2 regions of the Anaeromassilibacillus sp. 1001302B_160321_C8 genome follow, and region 2 is predicted to be linked to the other one. Evidence: riboswitches for the same ligand, from Rfam matches in the RefSeq annotation. Region 2 holds a riboswitch; the other holds the start of a gene.
What was found. Region 2 has a riboswitch for cobalamin ahead of I2E77_RS07645 (ABC transporter substrate-binding protein). Riboswitches for the same ligand answer to the same signal wherever they lie in the genome.
Positions count from the first base shown of each region.

Region 1: it holds a riboswitch for cobalamin, as region 2 does, so the genes downstream of both, cbiD (cobalt-precorrin-5B (C(1))-methyltransferase CbiD) here and I2E77_RS07645 (ABC transporter substrate-binding protein) in region 2, are expected to answer to the same signal.

Region 1 covers NZ_JADNJD010000018.1:16,634-27,166, reverse strand. The annotation lists gene I2E77_RS11570 (Sapep family Mn(2+)-dependent dipeptidase) at 1-288, shown strand, start outside; gene I2E77_RS11565 (HD domain-containing protein) at 307-981, shown strand; gene I2E77_RS11560 (ATP-dependent DNA helicase) at 1,079-3,418, shown strand; gene I2E77_RS11555 (DUF1846 domain-containing protein) at 3,520-5,004, shown strand; gene I2E77_RS11550 (DUF3842 family protein) at 5,026-5,430, shown strand; gene I2E77_RS11545 (phosphoribosyltransferase) at 5,528-6,169, opposite strand; gene I2E77_RS11540 (mechanosensitive ion channel family protein) at 6,453-7,277, shown strand; cobalamin riboswitch at 7,290-7,473, shown strand; gene cbiD (cobalt-precorrin-5B (C(1))-methyltransferase CbiD) at 7,609-8,748, shown strand; gene cobM (precorrin-4 C(11)-methyltransferase) at 8,745-9,524, shown strand; gene I2E77_RS11525 (cobalt-precorrin 5A hydrolase) at 9,514-10,533, shown strand, end outside.
Region 2 covers NZ_JADNJD010000009.1:12,235-22,767, reverse strand. The annotation lists gene I2E77_RS07660 (cache domain-containing sensor histidine kinase) at 1-1,464, shown strand, start outside; gene I2E77_RS07655 (ABC transporter substrate-binding protein) at 1,654-2,967, shown strand; gene I2E77_RS07650 (family 43 glycosylhydrolase) at 3,055-7,332, shown strand; cobalamin riboswitch at 7,885-8,076, shown strand; gene I2E77_RS07645 (ABC transporter substrate-binding protein) at 8,239-9,282, shown strand; gene I2E77_RS07640 (FecCD family ABC transporter permease) at 9,266-10,414, shown strand; gene I2E77_RS07635 (ABC transporter ATP-binding protein) at 10,411-10,533, shown strand, end outside.

The DNA.
Region 1 (10,533 bases), on a different contig from region 2:
GAGGGCGGCCATATGAAGCCGCTGTTCCTGCCTGCCGACCGTCCGTTTATCGCCCTTTTGCAGAACGCTTATAAGGCATTCATAGGCGAACCCGCGCCGCTCTATTCCACCGGTGGAGGGACCTACGCGCGTGAACTGGGCGGAAAAGGGGTTGCTTTTGGGCCATTCTTCCCGGATGAGCCGGACCGCCGCTTGCACAATACGAATGAAAATATTGACATCGACCGGTTCATGCTCCACGCACAGATCTGTCTGGAAGCAATGTATCATATGGCGGTGGATGATTGAGTCCAGGGGAGGCCATTTATGGAAACATATCGGACAGTGACCTTTGAAGAGATTTGGAAAAGCGAAGAGGTCAACGCATATATCAAAAATGGAAATGATAACCTTGGCGTTATTGGCTTTACAGAGCACGGCCTAGCCCATGCAAAACGCAGTTCGGATGTTGCCAGGCAGATATTGCAAAGCTTAGGATATGATGCAAGAACCTGCGAGCTGGCGGCGATTGCCGGCTATATGCACGATATTGGCAACGTAGTAAACCGCTCCGACCATGCGCAGAGCGGCGCGTTGATGGCATTTACCATCCTGAACAAACTGCAAATGGACCCAGCGGAGATCGCCTTGGTGGTGGCGGCGATCGGCAACCACGACGAAGGAACCGCCGCGGCAGTGAACCCCATCGCGGCGGCGTTGATCCTCTCCGACAAAAGCGATGTGCGGCGTTCACGCGTGCGCGATAAAGGGACCGTGGCTGCGGACATCCACGACCGCGTCAATTATGCGGTGGAACGCTCTGCGATGGAAATTGACCCGGAAAACCGCACCGCCGTATTGAATATTGTGATTGATACCACGATTTGCCCGGTGATGGAATACTTCGAGATCTTTTTGACCCGCATGGTGCTTTGCCGGCAGGCGGCGCAGTTTTTGAACCTGCAATTTGAGCTGATTATCAACGATACACGCCTGTTGTAACTATTTTTGACAAAAATATTTTGAATTTGTCTTAGGCTGGCCCGTCCCAACGGCGCCAGCCTTGTGCTTTGGTACAGCGGACGAAGGAGGGAGACCGATGGCCTATGAGATTCGCATCTCGGTCAAAAAGCTGGCGGAGTTTTTGTTGCAGAGCGGCAGCTTGGACAACCGGTTCGGCGGTATAGACCGGGCCAGCGAGGGAGCGCGCATTCATCGCCGCCTGCAAAAGGCGGGAGGACCGTCGTACCGCGCAGAGGTGTTCCTTTCCCAGCAGACGGAGCGCCATGGATTTCTCTATCGGGTGGAGGGAAGGGCCGACGGCGTGATTACGGATGCCGTTGGGGTGACGGTCGACGAGATCAAGACGACTGGAGCCCCGCTCACGATGATTACAGAGGATTTCAACCGGGCGCATTGGGGACAGGCGATGTGCTACGCCTATTTTTATTGCCTGCAAGAGAATCTGGAGCGGATCTCCGTACAGCTCACCTATTTTCAGGTGGACACAGAGGAGATCCGGCGCTTCCAGCGGGTGTATACTGCTGAAGAACTGGAAGCGTTTTATCTGGATCTTCTCGATCAATATGAGAAATGGGCGGCCATCCAACGGGATTGGACATCGGTGCGCGACCAGTCCATCCGGGCGTTGGCGTTTCCCTTTGCTACATACCGCGCCGGGCAGAGGCAAATGGCGGTGGCGGTCTATCGAACCATTGCGGCAAAAGGCCGGCTGTTCTGTCAGGCTCCGACCGGCATTGGGAAGACAGTTTCAACCTTGTTCCCAGCCGTCAAAGCGATGGGCGAGGGGAAAGCAGAGCGCATTTTCTATCTGACCGCTAAGACGGTCACGCGCAGGGCGGCAGAGGATGCGTTTGCCCAGATGCGGGATCAGGGCTTGCGGCTCAAGACCATCACGCTGACCGCCAAGGACAAAATCTGCTTTTTGGAACAGAGGGATTGCAACCCGGAAGCCTGCCCCTATGCGAACGGCTACTATGACCGCGCCAACCAAGCACTGTATGAGCTGGTCCACGATTGCGAGGCGGTGACCCGGGAAGCGGTGGAGGCCTGCGCGCAAAAACATCGAGTGTGCCCGTTTGAACTCTCTTTGGACGCCGCCCTTTGGTGCGACGCCATCATCGGTGACTACAATTATCTGTTCGACCCGGTGGTGTATCTGAAGCGCTTTTTTGGGGAAAGCCCAGGCGAGTATGTCTTTTTGGTGGATGAGGCGCACAACCTGGTCGACCGCTCCCGCGACATGTATTCGGCGGCGCTGCACAAATCCACCGTGTTGCAGGCAAGGAGGCTCGTTGGAAAGGAAGAGCGCAAGCTTTTCCGTGCACTGGGCGCCGTGAACACCGAGATGCTTACTCTGCGCAAGGCGTGCGGGGAATCCCGAACGCTTACGCAGGAAGAAGCGCCCAAAGAACTCCTGACCGCTCTGAACCGCTTTATTTCTTGCTGGGAGGAGTGGGCGGAGGAGCACCGCCATTCCCGGACCGATCCGCTCCTGTTGCAGCTCTATTTTGACGCATTGTTTTTTCTGCGGATTGCGGAGCTCTACGACGATCACTTTGTCACCTACGTGACGGTCAGCGGGAGCGATGTAACAGTGAAGCTCCTCTGTCTGGATCCGTCGCCCTTGCTGGACAAGGCGATGCAGCGCGGCCGTGCGTCCATTTTCTTTTCTGCCACACTTTCCCCGTTGGACTATTTTACTTCGGTGCTCGGCGGGGATGACACCACAAAGAAATATGTGCTGCCCTCCCCGTTCGATCCGGCCCACCTGGGGCTCTTTATCGACGACCGGGTCAGCACCAAATATCGGGATCGGGCGCGCAGCCTCCATCCTGTCGCGGAATTGCTTTATGCCATGTTACAGGGGAGGCAGGGAAATTATTTGGCCTATTTCCCGTCCTACTCCTATATGAACGAAGTGTACCGTGTTTTCCGGGAGCGTTACCCAGAGGTGCAAACCCTTTTGCAGACCGCTGGTATGGACGAAGAAGCACGGATGGAATTCCTCAACCGTTTTGATGTGGAGCCGGAAGGGACCTTGCTGGGGTTTTGCGTATTGGGCGGCATTTATGCAGAGGGGATCGATCTGCGCGGGGAGCGGTTGATCGGCACGGCGATCGTCGGCGTTGGACTGCCGCAGGTGAACGCAGAGCAGGAGATCCTGCGCGCTTACTATGACCGGACAAACGGGGAAGGGTTTGCCTTTGCCTATCAATATCCAGGGATGAACAAGGTTTTGCAAGCGGCAGGGCGTGTGATCCGCGGCGAGCAGGACCGCGGAGTGGTCCTGCTGATCGACAGCCGCTTTTCCACCGCATCCTACCGAAACTTGTTCCCCACACATTGGCAGCATTTTCAGACGGTGCGTTCGGCTCCCGAATTGGAACAGGCCGTGGCTGCCTTTTGGGAGCACTAAAATTTGAGAATCTTTTTGCAGGAAGTTGCATTCTCTCCGTGCTTTTACTATAATATGAGTATTATTGAGGTCTTAAAGGGAAATGATGAGAGAGGTAGAACATGAAAGCAGTAGGGTTTGATAACGACAAATATTTGGAGACACAATCGAAGCATATTTCCGAGCGCATTTCCATGTTTGACAACAAGCTGTACTTAGAGATGGGCGGGAAACTGTTCGACGATTTTCACGCTTCGCGCGTGTTGCCGGGATTCCAGCCGGACAGCAAGATGAAGATGCTTCTGCATCTTTCCGATCAAGTGGAAATCGTGATTGTCATCAATGCGACGGACATCGAGAAAAGTAAAATGCGTGGGGACATCGGCATCACCTACGATGCGGATGTTCTGCGTCTGATCGATGCGTTCCGGGACATCGGCCTCTATGTGGGAAGTGTAGTAATTGCCCAGTATGCAGGGCAACCCGTAGCGGATGCCTTTAAAAACCACTTGGAGCAGTTGGGCGTAAAGGTATATCTGCACTATCCGATTGAGGGGTATCCGTCCAATATCCCCCATATCGTCAGCGACGAAGGCTTTGGCAAGAATCAGTATGTGGAAACCTCGCGTCCGCTGGTGGTGGTGACGGCTCCTGGGCCGGGCAGCGGAAAAATGGCGACCTGCCTTTCACAGCTCTACCATGAATACAAGCATGGCATCAAAGCGGGATATGCCAAATTCGAGACGTTCCCGATTTGGAATCTGCCGCTGAAGCATCCGGTCAATCTGGCGTATGAGGCGGCGACGGCCGATCTCAATGACGTCAACATGATCGATCCGTTCCATTTGGAGGCTTATGGGGAGACCACGGTCAATTACAACCGCGATGTGGAGGTGTTCCCGGTTTTGAATGCCATTCTGGAAAAGATCACCGGAAGCAGCCCCTATAAGTCGCCGACGGATATGGGCGTCAATATGGCGGGAAATTGCATCATTGACGATGAGGTTTGCCGGGAGGCATCCAAACAGGAGATTGTCCGCCGGTATTACCACGCGATGTGCGAGCAGCGGCAGGGGCGCATTGCGGAAGACGTTGTATATAAACTGGAACTTGTGATGAACCAGGCGGGCGTTACGGTGGAGGACCGCCATGTGGTGCGCCCCGCCTTGGAACGTGCAGAAGAGACCGGCATGCCTGCTGCGGCCATTGAATTGGGGGATGGTAAAATCATCACAGGGAAGACCTCTTCGCTCTTGGGGGCCTCCGCTGCGGTGCTGCTGAACGCACTCAAGCATCTGGGGGGGATCAGCCATACCATGCCGCTGATTTCTCCGATTGTCATTGAACCCATCCAGAATTTAAAAACGAGGCATTTGGGGAACCTGAACCCACGTCTCCATACAGATGAAATCTTAATCGCTCTTTCCATCTGTGCTGCTACCAATCCAACCGCAGAGTTGGCGCTCCGCCAGTTGCCGAAATTGCGCGGATGCGAAGCCCACTCTTCGGTGATCCTTTCCCCGGTGGATGAGACCACCTTCCGCAAATTGGGCGTCAATCTGACCTGCGAACCGAAGTACCAGACCAAAAAGCTCTATCATAAATAACGGCGGGAAGGGAGAAGCGATATGCGGATTGTCGTAATCGACGGACAGGGAGGCGGCATAGGGAGAAGCCTCGTAGAGCGCATTCGTTCCGAATTGCCAGACGTGCAGATTGTTGCCGTCGGCACCAATTCCCTTGCAACGTCGGCTATGCTTAAGGCGGGGGCAAATGTCGGCGCGACGGGCGAAAACGCCGTGATTTGTAATGTGAAACATGCGGATGTAGTTGCCGGCCCAATCGGGATGATGGTGGCAAATTCCCTGTGGGGTGAAATTACCCCGGCAATGGCGTCGGCAGTTTCTGAAAGCCCTGCGCAAAAGGTGTTGATCCCCGTGGAGCAGTGCCATGTGCATGTGGCCGGTGTTGTAGAAAAGCCGATGTCCCGATATATCGAGGACGCGGTGGCTGTTATTCGATCCTGTCAATAAAAAACCGCTGCCAGTGCTTTTTGCATGGCAGCGGTTTTTTATAGTCCAAACGGCTTGGTGCCCCTTTTTTTTTAAAGTAGCGCCAAACCAAGGCCGGTCAAATTTTTGAATACCCGTAACTGTTTACAATGGCGTCGATCTTGCGCTTCTGCTGGCAGTCCGGACAATCTTTAAAAGCATAGGTTTGGTAGTTTGGAATATCTTCGGGAGTAAAGATGGTATCGACATGCACACCGCCCATTTCGGTGATTGCGCTGAAAATGGCGGAGATTCCGATCACATTGCCTCCATAGTATTTGATGCATTCCAGGGATCGGTTGATGGTTTTGCCGGTGGTTGCGGAAGCCACCAGGAGGAGAATGTTCTTTTGCCAGACCATCGGCTGGATATTGTCGCGGAAAATCATCTGCCCGTTGGTATTGAATTCCGGGGTGATGATGCAGATGTCGCTCTTATCGTTCATGGACATGATGCCAGATTTAGAAAGATAGCGCGCTAAGAAAGCGGCGATAACCTCACAGCCATCCATACATACGATTGTGTCTACCATGGTGTTGTTTTCGTACTTCATCGCCATGGTCGCTGCCGCTTCATAAGCCATTGCATGGCGGTGCTTGATACTGGTCATATCAATATAATAGTTGATATGCGAGTGATTGGTGGCAAAATGACCCGGGATCACTTTGATCGAGATTTTGCTGTTCTTAGGGGATTTAATTTTGATCGCTCTGCTTTCCATACGATTCCTCCATTCTCCAATTGCTGGAATGAATTTTCAAGCCGCAGCCATCCGCAAATTGGCGTTTTGATGCAAAAAGCTGATGCCCTGGAAATTTTGCAAACACGAATCGCTGTGGATTTATCTATACCATACCATTTATTTGTAAAAAACGCAATATAGTTTAAAAAATATATACAAAACATATAAATTCTTGTGCGAAATTTTTTGCAAGACTTTGTTTAATATAATAGGAATTGTTAAAGCGAGTGTGGCAAATCTTTTCGAAAGGGATGCGATCGAAATGTCATTTGAAGATGTTTGGCAAAAGTTTTTAACATGGCTCTTAGATATGTTGCCCAATGTAATTGGCGCCGCGCTAATCTTTGCCGGCGGATGGTGGCTGAGCAACGTGGTAGTGCGCTTAATCAAGCGCACGATGACACGAGCCCGCACAGAGACTGGGATCGTTACATTCTTGTGTTCCCTGGCGAATGCAGCGGCGAAGATTATCATCAGCATTATGGCCCTGTCGCAGTTGGGGGTTCCCGTCGGGCCAATGATCACGGCGATTGGTGCGGCAGGAGTGACCGTTGGCTTAGCGTTAAAGGAAAATATGACCAACATCGCCAGCGGTGCACAGATCGTTTTTACAAAGCCCTTTGCAGTGGGGGATTACCTCTTGGTAGACAATGTAGAAGGCACAGTGGAGCGCATTGAGATGATGTTCACAACCCTTCGGACCTTTGACAACAAGGAGATCGTTATCCCGAATTCGACCATTACCGTCAGTACAATTATAAATTATACGGCGATGAAAACACGGCGGTTGGATTTGCGCTATTCGGTGGGATACGAAGACGATCTTTCAAAAGTAAAAGAGGTGCTTCAAGAACTGACGGATAAGAATCCTTTGGTCGAGCGGGATCCAGAGCCATTGATCGCCGTGGAGGAACATAAGGACAGTTGTATCCAAATGCTGGTGCGCGTTTGGTGCAAAACGGACGATTACTGGACGCTTTACTATCAGATGCAGGAGGATGTGAAACTGGCATTTGACCGCGAGGGAATTCACATTCCATTTCCACAATTGGATGTGCATCTGGACCGGCCGGTTGACAAAATATAGAAATCCGTTTAAAATAGGGCACAGGATATAGGTGCTCCTTTCCAGGAAAGGGGCTGAAAAGGGAAGCGGGTGTGATTCCCGCGCAAGTCCGTTGCTGTGAATACGGAGCGAGCTCCAAAAACCACTGGGAAACCGGGAAGGTGGAGTGTTGCAGAGATGTATGAGCCAGAATACCTGCCTATATGCTTCATGCGACTCCACGGTACTGGAGTGCGCGTGGCTGAAGGAACCACAGTGGGAGCAGAAGGACTGCGCCCATGATTTCCGCCATTCACGCCATTCGGTCATGCGAGTGACTGAATGGCGTTTTTTATTCGCAGGAGGACCGCCCATGAAGCTGGAGGAATATGTTTACCGGGACCAGAAGCGCCTGCGGTGTGGTTATACCACCGGCAGCTGTGCAGCGGCAGCGGCAAAGGCCGCCGCGCAGATGCTGCTTTCCGGTGAGCGTGTCGATCAGGTGGCGCTTTCTACACCGAAGGGGGTTCTTTTGCAATTGCCAGTCGGCCATATCCGGCTTTCGGAGGAGTCTGTTTCCTGCGCGGTGCAAAAGGACAGCGGGGACGATCCCGATGTGACGGACGGCGTATGGGTATTTGCAGAAGTGCGCCGTGCGGACAAGGGGGTATATATTGCCGGCGGAGAGGGCATTGGCCGGGTGACGCGCCCGGGGCTTGCTTGCGCCGTTGGGGAGGCGGCCATCAATCCCGGCCCGCGCCGGATGATCGCCAACGTTTTGCAGGAGGTTGGGGAAACCTATGGGTATACCGGCGGTTGGCAGGTGACCCTTTCCGTACCGGAGGGGAAACGGCTTGCGGAAAAGACCTTTAATCCCCGGCTGGGGATCACCGGGGGGATTTCCATCCTGGGGACTAGCGGGATTGTGGAGCCGATGAGCGAACGCGCGCTGGTCGATACCATCCGGACGGAGCTCCGGCAGTTGCGCACCTTGGGGGCGCGTACGGTTGTGGCGGTACCCGGAAATTACGGAGAAACCTTTCTGCGGGAACAGATGCGCCTCCCTTGCCGTGCCGTCTCGTGCAGCAATTACATTGGGGAGCTGCTGGACATGGCGGTGGAATTCGGCTTTGAGGGGCTTTTGCTGGTGGGGCATGCGGGAAAGCTGGTCAAGCTGGCCGGTGGCGTGATGAATACCCATTCCCGTTACGCGGATGCCCGGATGGAGATTATCACCGCCCATGCTGCGCTCTGCGGCGTTTCCCCAGTGTTGGCAGGAAAGCTGATGGACTGCGTCACAACGGATGAAGCGTTTGAACTCTTGCAAAAAGAACAGTTGCTGTCCCCTGTGATGGACAGCCTCATACAAAAGATACATTTTCATATAAACGCCCGCGTCCGCGGACAGCTGACGGTTGGAGCGGTCTTGTTTTCCAATGCATTTGGCCTTTTGGGGCAAACCGCAGAGGTAGATGGATTGTTGCAACGCCTGAAAGGAGAGGAAATCGAATGATTCATATTGTCGGAGCGGGGTCCGGCGCCGTTGATTTGATTACGGTGCGGGGCGCACGGCTGCTAGAAGAAGCGGATACGGTGGTCTATGCCGGTTCCCTGGTGAATCCGGAAATCCTCACGACCTATACGAAATCCGGCTGCAAAGTCTATGACAGTGCCCGGATGACCCTGGAAGAGGTGCTGGACGTGCTTCTGACAGCGGAACGGGCAGGGGAAAAGGTGGTCCGGCTGCACACAGGAGATCCGTGCTTGTACGGCGCCATCCGGGAGCAAATGGATGCCTTAGATGCCGCCGGTGTACCGTATGAAGTGGTGCCGGGGGTCAGCTCATTCTGTGGGGCGGCCGCTGCGCTGCACGCGGAATATACGCTGCCGGGCGTCTCGCAGTCCGTTGTGATCACGCGGATGGCCGGGCGGACGCCGGTCCCGGAAAAGGAGTCGGTCGCCAGCTTTGCGAAGCACGGTGCGACCATGGTCGTTTTTTTGAGCACCTCCTATTTGGAAGGCCTGCGGGAGCAGCTCCTGGAGGGCGGATATGCAAAGGACACGCCCGCAGCCATTGTCTATAAGGCGACTTGGCCGGACGAAAAGGTGGTCCGCGGCACGGTGGACGACCTCCCACAGATGGCTTCGGAAAATGGGATTACCAAAACGGCGTTGATTTTGGTCGGCGGATTCCTTGGAACGCAGTACGACCGCTCAAAACTCTACGCGCCCGATTTCTCCCACGGATACCGCGCAGCGAAAACCGGAGGCGCGCCCCATGCGGATTGAGTGTATCGCATTCACCGCCAGCGGCGTCCGGTTGGCGCAGCGGTTGGCGGAGTTTTTCCGCGACGGAGGGGATATTTGTACCGTAAGTGCGCCGGAAAAATACGCGAAAAATGGCGTTGCGGCCTTGGATTCGCTTGCAGATTGGACAGCGCGCTCCTTTGGACAGGCGGATGCGCTCATCTTTGTCAGCGCCTGTGGCATTGCAGTCCGCAGTGTTGCACCGCATTTAAGGAGCAAATTTACCGATCCGGCGGTAGTGGCTGTGGACGACTGCGGACGGTTTGCCATACCGCTTGTATCCGGGCATGTGGGGGGAGCCAATGCGCTCGCCCGGCGGATCGCCGCTGCAATTGGAGCACAGGCGGCTGTCACTACGGCAACCGATGGGAACGATGTATTTGCGGTGGATACATGGGCGGCGGATCAGGGATTCCTGGTCGTGCGTCCCAATGCGGCAAAAGCCGTTTCCGCCGCGCTGCTCAATGGGGAACCGGTGGGGTTCCATAGTGACTTTCCAGTGGAGGGGACGCTTCCAAAAGGAATCGTTCCTGCGAAGGAAGGTAAAGTCGGAATCCGCATATCCCTTACGTATGAAGAGACGTTTCAGACGACCTGTTGGCTTCTTCCAAGGATTTTGACGCTTGGAATTGGCTGCAAAAGAGGGACAGAACCGATCAAGATACAAAAAGCGGTTGATTCCACCTTACAAGGGAAATACCTTTACATGGAAAGCGTGCAAAATGTTGCGTCCATCGACAAAAAATGCGATGAAATCGGGCTTTTGGAGTTCTGTAAAGCAAATTGCCTTGTCTGTAATTTTTTCTCGGCGGAGCAGCTAACGAGGGCAAAAGGCCGCTTTACGGGGTCTGCATTTGTGCAAAATACGGTCGGCGTGGACAATGTTTGCGAGCGCGCAGCCGTACTGGGGAGCGGCGGAGCGCTTCTCGTGGGAAAACAAGTATTTTCGGGTGTGACCGTCGCAGTGGCGGCCGCGCCGCTGGTGATTCGA
Region 2 (10,533 bases):
CTGCCGCCGGATTATTTTGAGAAGATGAGCATTGTGCTGGTGGGCGTCAACGGCAGCAGCTATTTGAGCAGCGATGCCGGGCTGACCGTTTCAGTCGAAGAATTGCTGGACAGCGCGGTCACACAGGAGACGCGCCGCCAGCCCAACCGCATCCTTTATCAATATGTAGACGACGGCTTCACCACGCTGACCCAGGGGGACAGCGCCATCGTTGCCAGTACAGGCCTGAATTATGCCGGCGGGCAATCGAACTACGGATATGCCTATGTGGTCATCCCGCAGGAGGTCCTGCGCGATTTTTACAGCAGTTTCAGCAGCGACGCAAACAGCCTGATGCTGCTGGACAGCGAAGGGCGCATTATCTCGTCCACCCAAAAGGAACTCATCGGCTTTAAAAATCTGGAGCTTTTGGAGACGGCGCAACAGGTGGAAGAAAACAGCCTGCCCTATGGGGAGATCGTCCAGTCCGGGCGCCAGATGGCCGTGGTTGCCCAGGAGATCCCCCATTGGAATTTCCATTTGGTTGGATTGATCGACCGCGAAAGCATCCTGCGCGCGGTCGGCAGCTACAAGCCCATTGAAATTATGACGTTGTTGGTGGTCCTGTGCGTGTTCGCCATCATGTTCCTCGTGGTGCGCAAAACGACGCGGCCGATCCATTCCCTGGTCGCAGAGATGAAACAGGTAACGCAGGGGGATTTTAGCCGGCACATCCCCGTGGAAGGCAACTATGAGGTGCGGGAACTTGCAACGGCGTTCAATTACATGTTGGATGGCCTCGACAGTTACATGGAGCAGATCATGACCATCGAGGACGAAAAGCGCGAGGCGGAGATCCGCGCCTTGCAAATGCAGATCAACCCGCACTTTATCTACAATACGCTCGCCTCCCTGAAATGGATGATCTGGCAGGGCAATTCCGAAAGCGCTGTGCAGGCGATCGATTCGTTTAGCCGCCTGCTGCGCGGGACCATCAGCAAACGCGAGGAACGCATCCCTGCGGCCGAGGAACTCGACAACTTAAAGGATTACGTCTTTTTGCAGCATTTGCGCTTTGGGGAGCAGATTCAGGTCCGGTTTTCGCTGGCCGAGGACTGCCGCAACTGCCTGATGCCCAAGCTGACCTTGCAGCCGTTTGTGGAGAACGCATTTTTCCATGCGTTCAGCGGGGCGGAGGAAGGGAGCATCTTTGTGTCGGTCCGCCGCCGCGGGAATGACCTGGTCAGCGAAATCATCGACAATGGCTCCGGCATGAAACAGGAGGAGGTCGGCCGCACGCTGTCCACCGGCGGGAAAGCAGACCACTTCACCGGGATTGGCATCAAAAATGTAGACGACCGGATCAAGCTCCTCTATGGCGCGCAGTACGGCGTTTCCATTTCCAGTGAACCGGGCAAGGGCACGGCAGTCACCATCACGATCCCGGCGCAGGAGAAAGAATCCAAAGATCCTACCAATTTATAAAAAAAGTACAAATGTCTATGAAAAAACATCTAAAAAAAATACCAAATGAGAGAAAGAAATTGCTAATACCTATGGATTGGTTTTTAGTAAAATAAGATACAGATGAAAAGAAACAATGCGTTTATGCAAGCCGCCCCTCTTATGGGCGCTGTCAAAAAGGGCTTGCAGAATATGACAGGAGGGGTTAGCATGCGTTGTTCCCGTTTGCTGGCCCTGGCGCTGGCTTTTTGCCTGTTGTGGGGGTTGACAGCCTGTGCAAAAACCGGTGGTGGACCGGCGGAACAGCCGGCCATGGAGGCAGAAGAACATACATTGACCATATGGGCTTGGGACGATACCTTCAATGTGAAGGCGGCGAATTTGGCAAAGGCGTATTATGCAAAGACCGATCCGGGCGTCCAGGTTGACATCGTCACCATGGCCCAGACGGACATCATCACCCGGCTCAATACCGCGTTTTCCTCCTCCAACTATGAAGGGCTGCCCAACATTGTCCTGATTGAGGATTACCGGATCCAGAATTTCCTGAAGTCGTACCCCGGGGAGTTCCGGGACCTTTCCTCCATTGTGGACCCCAATAAATTTATGGAATATAAACTCCGTGTCATGACGGAGGAGGGCAAGATCTATGGCGTCCCGTTTGACAGCGGCGCAGCCGCCCTGTTTTACCGCACGGATTACCTCCAAGCGGCGGGATACACGCAGGAGGACATGCAGAACCTGACTTGGAACGAATACATTGAAATCGGTAAGGACGTCAAAGCGGCGACCGGCAAATATATGTTGACGTTGGACCCCAGCGACCTGGGCCAGGTGCGCATCATGATGCAGTCCGCCGGGGCATGGTATGTAAAAGAGGACGGCGAGAGCGTGGACATTGCGGAAAATGAAGTGCTCAAGGCGTCGCTTTCCACGTACCAGCGCATGGTGGATTCCGGGATTGCGTTGCAGGTGTCCGGCTGGGACCCGTTTGTGAAGGCTTTCCAGGAGGGAGAGGTCGCCAGCGTCCCCTCGGGCTGTTGGGTGATGTCCAATATTGTGAAAGCGGAGGAGCAGAGCGGCAAATGGGCCGTGGCGCCGATCCCGCGGTTGGACGGCATCCCCGAATCGGTCAATGCTTCCAGCATTGGCGGCGGGAGCTGGTATGTATTGAGCAGCGTCCCGGGTGCGGACCTGGCGGTGGACTTCTTGGGGAAGACCTTTGCTTCCAACGAGCAGTTGATCGACGACCTGGTGAAGGACATCAGCTTGGTGAGCACCATGAAGTCCGCAAAGGATTTGAAATACCGAAGTGAGCCCAGTGAATTTTTTGGAGGCCAGCGGATCTATGAGGATCTTGCGGCCTGGACCGAGCAGATCCCGCCGGTCAATTATGGGCTGTATACCTATACCATGGAGGACATCATCGCCCAGAGCCTGCAATCCATTATGCAGGGGGCTGATATGGATGAGACGCTCAAAAACGCCCAGACACAGGCGCGCGCTTCCGTCCTCCACTCTTAATTTGCATACGGCCGCCGGCGAGGCGGTTTGTAGAGAAGGCTGAAAAGCCAGGACAGAAGAAAGGCAATAGGAAGGAGAAACGCAAACATGAAGAGAACCAAACGCAGGGCCCTGCCTCTGCTGCTCTGCTTGTGCATGCTGTTGCAGACTTTTGTTTCTGCGCCGGCACTGGCGGCAACCGAGAGCGGGGAACCCGGAGACCTGCTCTACTTCGTCAACTGCGCTGCAACCAATGTGGCGGACGTGGCGGAGGGGGACGCCATGGGCGGGTACCAGTCCGTGACGGACCAGCCCTATGGCGAGGACGCTGGGACGGGGAATGCCTGGGGCTATGTAGAAGACGAATACATGGTCCGCGGCGGCAATGCAGACAGCGTTGTCAAGACCGATACGTACTGGTACACCAGCGACAGCATCCAGTATGACCCGGAGACCAGCGGCTTCCGGTATAACTTTGCTGTGGAAAACGGCAGCTATGAAGTCACTGTTGGCATTAAGATCCCCGGTTGGTGGGGCGCCAGAACGGTGGACATCGATCTGGAAGGCACCCGCACTACGGATCAGGCCAGCGTGCCCGGCGGCTCGGCGACCAATGCGACGTTTGAGCGCACTTCGGAGATTATGGTCACGGACGGCGAGCTGAACGTATTTGTCCATAACTCCAAGCGTACCTCTGCGGATGGAGACCCCATCCTCAGCTACATCCTGGTCAAGCGTGGCGAAGTGTATGACAAGGCCACTTTGACGGATAAGATCGCGGAGATCGAGGGCAAGGTGGAAGCGGACCAGGCGGCCGGCGTTGTCTATGCAGAAGAGCCCCTTGGCGAGCTCTATGTGGGCGAAGAAAATAAGGAGGACAACCTCCAGGCCCTGAACGCTGTCCTGGCATCTGCGAAGGAGTTGGCGGCGCAGGACAACCCGAGCCCTGCAGACGTGAAAGAGACCTGCGAGCATCTGGACACGGTCTACTCCGACCTGCGCTCCATCGAAACCTATGATTCCTTCTCCGGCGTCAACGGCGATGTATGGAAGGACACCAACGGCAAGCCCATCCAGGCGCACGGCGGACAGGTGCAGAAATTGCCCATGCCCGATGGAACGGAAAAATGGTGGTGGGTTGGCGAGGATAAGACGACCGGAAGCCACAGCAATGGCATCAGCGCGTATTCCTCCGACGACCTGTACAACTGGACGTTCGAAGGCTATGTGATGCGTTCGGTCCCGAACCGTGAGGCGTTGGATACGGACCCGTATTTCACAGCCCTCTACGGCGACCTGACCGAAGAAGAGAAGGATTATGTCTACCTCTGCATCAACAAGGACACGGCGATTATCGAGCGCCCGAAGATGATTTATAACGAGGCAACCGAAAAGTACATCATCTGGTTCCATGCGGACGGCCCCACCGAGGAGTCCACTTCCAGCTACGCGGCAGCAGCAGCGGGCATGGCGATCAGCGATACGCCGAACGGCCCGTTCACCTTTATCCGCCGCTCCCGTTTGCACCAGCTTCCGGAAGAGGAGTATCTGGAGGACAACGGCGTGCTCGACTGGTATGAAGAGCCGCAGAACCGCGGTTTTGCCCGCGACATGAACCTGTTTATCGACGACGACGGGACGGCGTATATCATCTATTCCAGCGAAGAGAACCGCACGATGTTTATCTCCCGCTTGAACGACGAGTACACGGACCTCGACGTGCCGCAGGAGCCGGTCGGCCTGGCAAAGAACGGCGTGGACTTCGTCCGCCTGTTCCCGGGCGGGCAGCGCGAAGCGCCGGCCCTGTTCAAGTATGACGGCACCTATTACATGATTACCTCCGGCGCAACCGGCTGGAGCCCGAACCCGGCCCGCTATTGGAAGGCCGACGAAATTCTCGGCGAGTGGACCGACATGGGCGATCCTTGCATCGGCGATACCGATGGGAAGACCTTCTGGTCCCAGAGCACCAATGTGATCCCGGTGGACCCGGAGAACGGCAAGTTCATCTACATGGGCGACCGCTGGGGTTATGGAAAAGAACAGGATTTCAGCGCGGAAGCGCTTGCAGATTCCCGTTATATCTGGCTGCCGGTGCAGATCGACGCCAGAGGGAATATCAGCCTCCAGGAATACAACGATTGGGATCTCAGCGTATTTGATTCCATCAACAACATCAAGCTGAACAGCGAGATGGATGATATCTATTATGGCACCGAGAACCTGCCGGAGCAGGTAAACGTCAGCATCCGTGAGGATGAGGGGTGGGTGACCAAGGACGTCAATGTCTCCTGGGATTTCAGCTCGCTGATTCCGGGCGCAGAAAATACGGTAACCGGCACGCTGGAAGACGCCAATGGCCTTACGATAACGGCCAATGTCGTTGACATCCCGGAGAACCTGCTTTACTTTATCGACAGCGGCGCTACGAATGGCTCCGAGCTGTACGATGTCATCAAAGAGATGGCCCCGAACCTGGTCAATACCGAGGCGTATGACCAAGCCTATACCGAGGGTAGCTGGGGCTATACCGGCACCGATGACGACATCGCACCCAAGAATCCGGAAAGCCAGGACGCTTATACCAGCGGTTTCTGGGCAAAGGGCGGCAAGAATATCGATTACAAGCTACCGTTAAAGGCCGGCGAGTATCAGGTTTCCCTTGGTTTCCAGGAGTGGTGGAGTACATCCCGCCCGATGAAGGTCGTTGTTTCTTATGAAGGCGCGGACGGGCAGACGGTTGAGACTACGATTGGCACATTCACCAATTCCGGCGAACAGGCTTATCTGTTCCCGTTTACGGTAGAAAACGACGCGGATGTCACCATCAGCGTTCAGAGACAGAATTCCAACAACCCCGACCCGGTCCTGAGCTGGATTGCCCTGACCGGCGAAGTGGAGGAAGAGCCGAGCGAGCACATGCTGACGGTCACCTTCCCGAACACCGTCGAACTGAGCATCGATGGCGAAAGCCAGACGATTGCCAACCTGATCGGCGCATATAAAGACGTCGTAATGGCGGACACCGAGCTTGAGCTGACCTTTACGCCGCGCGTAGAAGGCCGCGAGATCGCAGGCGTCACCGTGAATGGCGAAGCCATTGCGGAAGACAGCTTTGACGTTGCCGAGTATGTGTACAGCGCGGCTATGCCGAACGCGGACACCACGATCGAGCTTGGCTTCACGGTCGTTGACAAACAGAACCTGCGCGCTGCCATTGAGATTGCAGAAGGCAGAGCGGACGAAGCAGCGGAAGCCGTACCGTCCGTACAGGAGAAGTACGAAGCGGCTTTGCAGGCGGCGAAGGACGTCGAAGCCAAGAAGACCGCAACGCAGGACGAGATCAACACCGCATGGAGCGACTTGATCGACGCGCTGCACTACCTGAGCTTTGTTGCAGGCGACAAGAGCCAGCTGGATATCCCGATGGAGATCGCAGATTCTATCAACCGCGACCTGTTCACGCCGGACAGCCTGAAAGCGCTGGACGAAGCGTATGCGGCGGCGGAAGACCTGCTGGACGATGAAGAAGTCCTGGAAGCGGACATCACCGCAGCAGTCGATGCGCTGTATGACGCGATTTACGACTTGGTCTACCGCGCAGACATCACCGAGCTGGAAGCGCTGGTCCTCAAGGGCGACGGCATTGTTGAAAACGCGGACCAGTACATCCAGAACGAGGCATGGACCGCATTCGAGACCTCTCTGGAAGAAGCAAAGACCGTGCTGGAAAATGCAAACGCAACGCAGGATGCGGTGGATACCGCAGTGAAAGACCTTACGGCAGCGATTTCCGCCCTGCGCATGATCCCGGATAAGGATGCGCTGGAAGCATTGATCGGAGAAGCTGAAGCGATCAACACCAATAAGTACACGGCGAAGAGCGTGGCAACGATGAAGGCCGCCCTGAGCACCGCGAAGGCAGTCCTGAACGACGCAGAAGCGACCGAGGAAGAGGTTGCGGACGCAGTCGAGGCGCTGGAGAACAGCATCGACGGCTTGGTCGAGAAGAGCACCTCCACGGGCTCGAAGAACAGCGGCAGCACATCTGCAAACGTCGGCAACGCATACGGCGCAGCGGGCGTTGTATCTGCAAGCCAGAGCGTGGCAGCGAATGCCTATGTGGTTTCCGACACGACGGTCAACTTCACACTGAAGCGCGGCCAGGCGTATTGCTTCAAGATGACGGTGGTCAACGGCAACGCCATGACGCCGGGCTTCACGGTCGGCAACGGCGATGTGCTGAAGACGCAGTTCGTGGCGAAGGTCGGCAACGACTATTATTACAGAGTCTATGCCATCGGCACGCCGGGCCAGAGCACGGGCGTTTACACCACCCTGCCGGGCAATGCAGCCGTGAAACATTGCACGGTTACGATTGGATAAGTGCTTTCTTAGGGAACGCCGTAGGCGCGAAAAGACGCTGTGCGTCCGATGTCTGATTGCTTCCGTAGGGTTTCCCCTGCGGAGCGGAACACGCCATAATTGCGGTTTGCTTCCGTGGTTGCTGCCGTAGGCGTGAAAGATGCTGTGCGTCCGCGTAAGACGTTGCACGTCCAGTGAAGCACTGCACGGTAACCATTGGCTAATTTAAAATGAAAGGGAAGGATTCTTCCCGATAACGGTAAGGCCCTCACCCTGGGAATTCCCAGGGTGAGGGCCTTGCTATGTTTTATCCTTCTATTTCTCACATGTGGTGGGACTGTAATTTTTGCCTGTATGAAAATTTTCGCTTGCCTCTGTAGGGCCTTCCCATATGGAGCGGAAAACAAACTCCTCGCGGTTCGTTTTCTTAGGGAACGCCGTAGGCGCGAAAAGACGCCATGCGTCCGCCGTAGGCGCGAGAGACGCTGTGCGTCCGCGAAAGACGCTGCGCGTCTGCAGTTCATGGAGATCGTTGACATTTCCCATACCGTGTTTTATACTGAAAACGACAAAAGAATCAAATGGGTCCATGGTTCAAACCACACGAGGGTTTGATGAAAAGGGAAACAAGTGCGAATCTTGTACAATCCCGTTGCTGTGATTGCGGAGCCACTTCCAAGATGCCATTGATAGAATTCCTGTTGAGAAGGCGGAAGATGGTGTGGATGCATCAGTCAGAAGACCTGCCATGGACTCGGTGGCCATTCTGCGGACGACGGAGCCGGTTGCCAGAAAACGCCCAAGGGGGACGTATACCCTTTTGACGGTCTGGAAGCCCCGCCCGCAACACTCGTTGCGGGCGTTTTTTGTTGTCTTTTGTCACGGAAGAACGAAGTGATTTCAGATCGAAAAAGGAGTGGAAAAATCATGAAAAAGAGAATCCTTGCATCCCTGTTGGCGCTTTCTATGCTGCTTAGCGTTACAGCCTGTAGCAGCGGCCTGCAGACGTCCTCCCAATTGGAGAGCGTGTCCTCCAGTGAACCGGCCGGTTTGGACGCCTCCTCACAGGAGGCATCCCAAGACGAGTCCGATTATTATCCCGTGACCGTAGAGGTGTATAACAACGCGCAGGAACTGGTGCCCTATACCTTTGAGAAATGCCCGGAAAAGACGTTGGTCTATGGGAGGAACAATGTGGAAATCCTTCTGGCGCTCGGCCTTGGTGATAAAATTGAAATGGTGGCGGATTGCAGCAGCGTACTGCCGGAGTATGCAGAGGAATTTGCCAAGCTGGATCTTCTAAAAAATCACCAGGACGTCGGCTATTTTGTCAAGGAATACGCTTTGAGTTTGGAGCCCGACATGGTCATCGGGTGGTATTCCTTGTTCAATATGGAGGATCGCATGGGGGACGTCGATTTTTGGCATGACCGTGGAATCGGAACCTATACGACCATTAATAGCGTGCTGCGTGGGGACGAATCCTTGGAGAATGAGTATCAGGATATCCGGAATCTTGCAAAAATTTATAACCGCCAGGAGAAGGCGGAAGAAATCATCGCCGATATCCAGCAATATGTCGACCAGGGAAAGCAGGCCGCGGAGGGAAAAGAGCCCCAACGCATCTTGATCGCAGAAAAATGGGAGGGCGAATACGACATCTATCATGCTAAGACAGCTGCGGGCGATATTGCGGCGCAGATGGGCGCCGAACCGCTTGGCCAGGCGGGATGGACCGATGAGGAGATCGTGGATGCCAACCCGGAAGCGATTTTCGCCGTACATGTGAGCTCTGTTTCGGACGAAGAGGCAATTGCCCTGTATACGGAAAATCCTGCATTGGCCAGCGTGGACGCGGTCAAAAACGGCCGTATCTATCCGGTGGAATACAGTCTGGCGTATGCACCCGGGGTCCGCACCAAAGATACGGTAAAACTATTCCTCAAGAGCCTCTATGGGATTGAGGCATAAGATGCAGCGGGGGGATAAACCCGTTCTTGGGAAACGCCCAAGCACGGATAAAACCCTGTCCCAGCGCCTTACAACCGGCGTGTTTCACGGAATACCGGCATATCTCTGCGCAGTCGTCCTTTTGCTGGTAGTTCTGGTGGGGTCCGTGCTTTTTGCTGTGACCGTCGGGTCCGCGGACCTGACGGTGCGCCAGGTGTATGAAGTCATCCTGTTTGAATGGTTCCACATCGGGGACCCCGCAACGCTGGCGCAAGGGGCCGTCCACGACATCGTCTGGTATATCCGGTTGCCCCGGATCGTGCTGGGGGTGGCGGTCGGCATGGGATTGGCGACCGTGGGTGTTGTGATGCAGGCCGTCGTGCAAAACCCGCTGGCGGACCCGTATATCCTGGGAATTTCTTCCGGCGCATCCTTGGGCGCAACGGCGGCAATCCTGCTGGGGATCGGCGCCTTTGGCTCGAATAGCGTCGGTGTCTGCGCCTTTTTGGGCGCGTTGGGCGTATCCTTTGCCGTCATCGGGCTTTCTCACCTTGGAGGCCGTGCAACGCCGGTCAAATTGGTCTTGGCGGGCGTGGCGCTCAGTTCGGTTTGTTCTGCCATTTCCAATTTTATCGTCTATGTGGCGGACGATCCCGGCCGCTTTATGACGGTCACCTTCTGGCTGATGGGCAGCTTGGCGGGGGCGGAATGGGAGAGCAACGGCGTGATTTTTTTGGTTGTGCTTCTGGCGATCGCCTTTTTCTTGACGCAGAGCCGCACGCTCAATCTCATGCTGCTGGGGGACGATACGGCTATCACGCTGGGAACCAATTTGCGCCGTTACCGGCAAGTGTATCTGGTGATGGCCTCGCTGGTGGTCGGCTTCGTTGTCTATGCATCGGGCGTCATCGGATTTGTAGGGTTGATGATCCCTCATGTAATCCGCGTGCTGTTCGGCGTGGATCATCGGAAGCTGTTGCCCCTGTCCGCTCTGGCGGGCGGCATCTTCCTGGTTTGGGCCGACGTGGTGGCCCGGACGATCCTTCCAAATGCGGAGTTGCCGATTGGAATCCTGATTTCGATTGTGGGGGCGCCGGCGTTTGTCCTGCTGCTTGTCAAAAAGACTTATCAGTTTGGAGGGAGGCCGTCATGAGGATTGATGCAGAGGGCCTTTCGTTCTCCTGGGGAAGCACGCAAATTTTAAAGGACATCTCCCTGCGCGCGGAGAATGGTTGTTTTGTCGGGCTGATTGGGCCGAACGGCAGTGGGAAG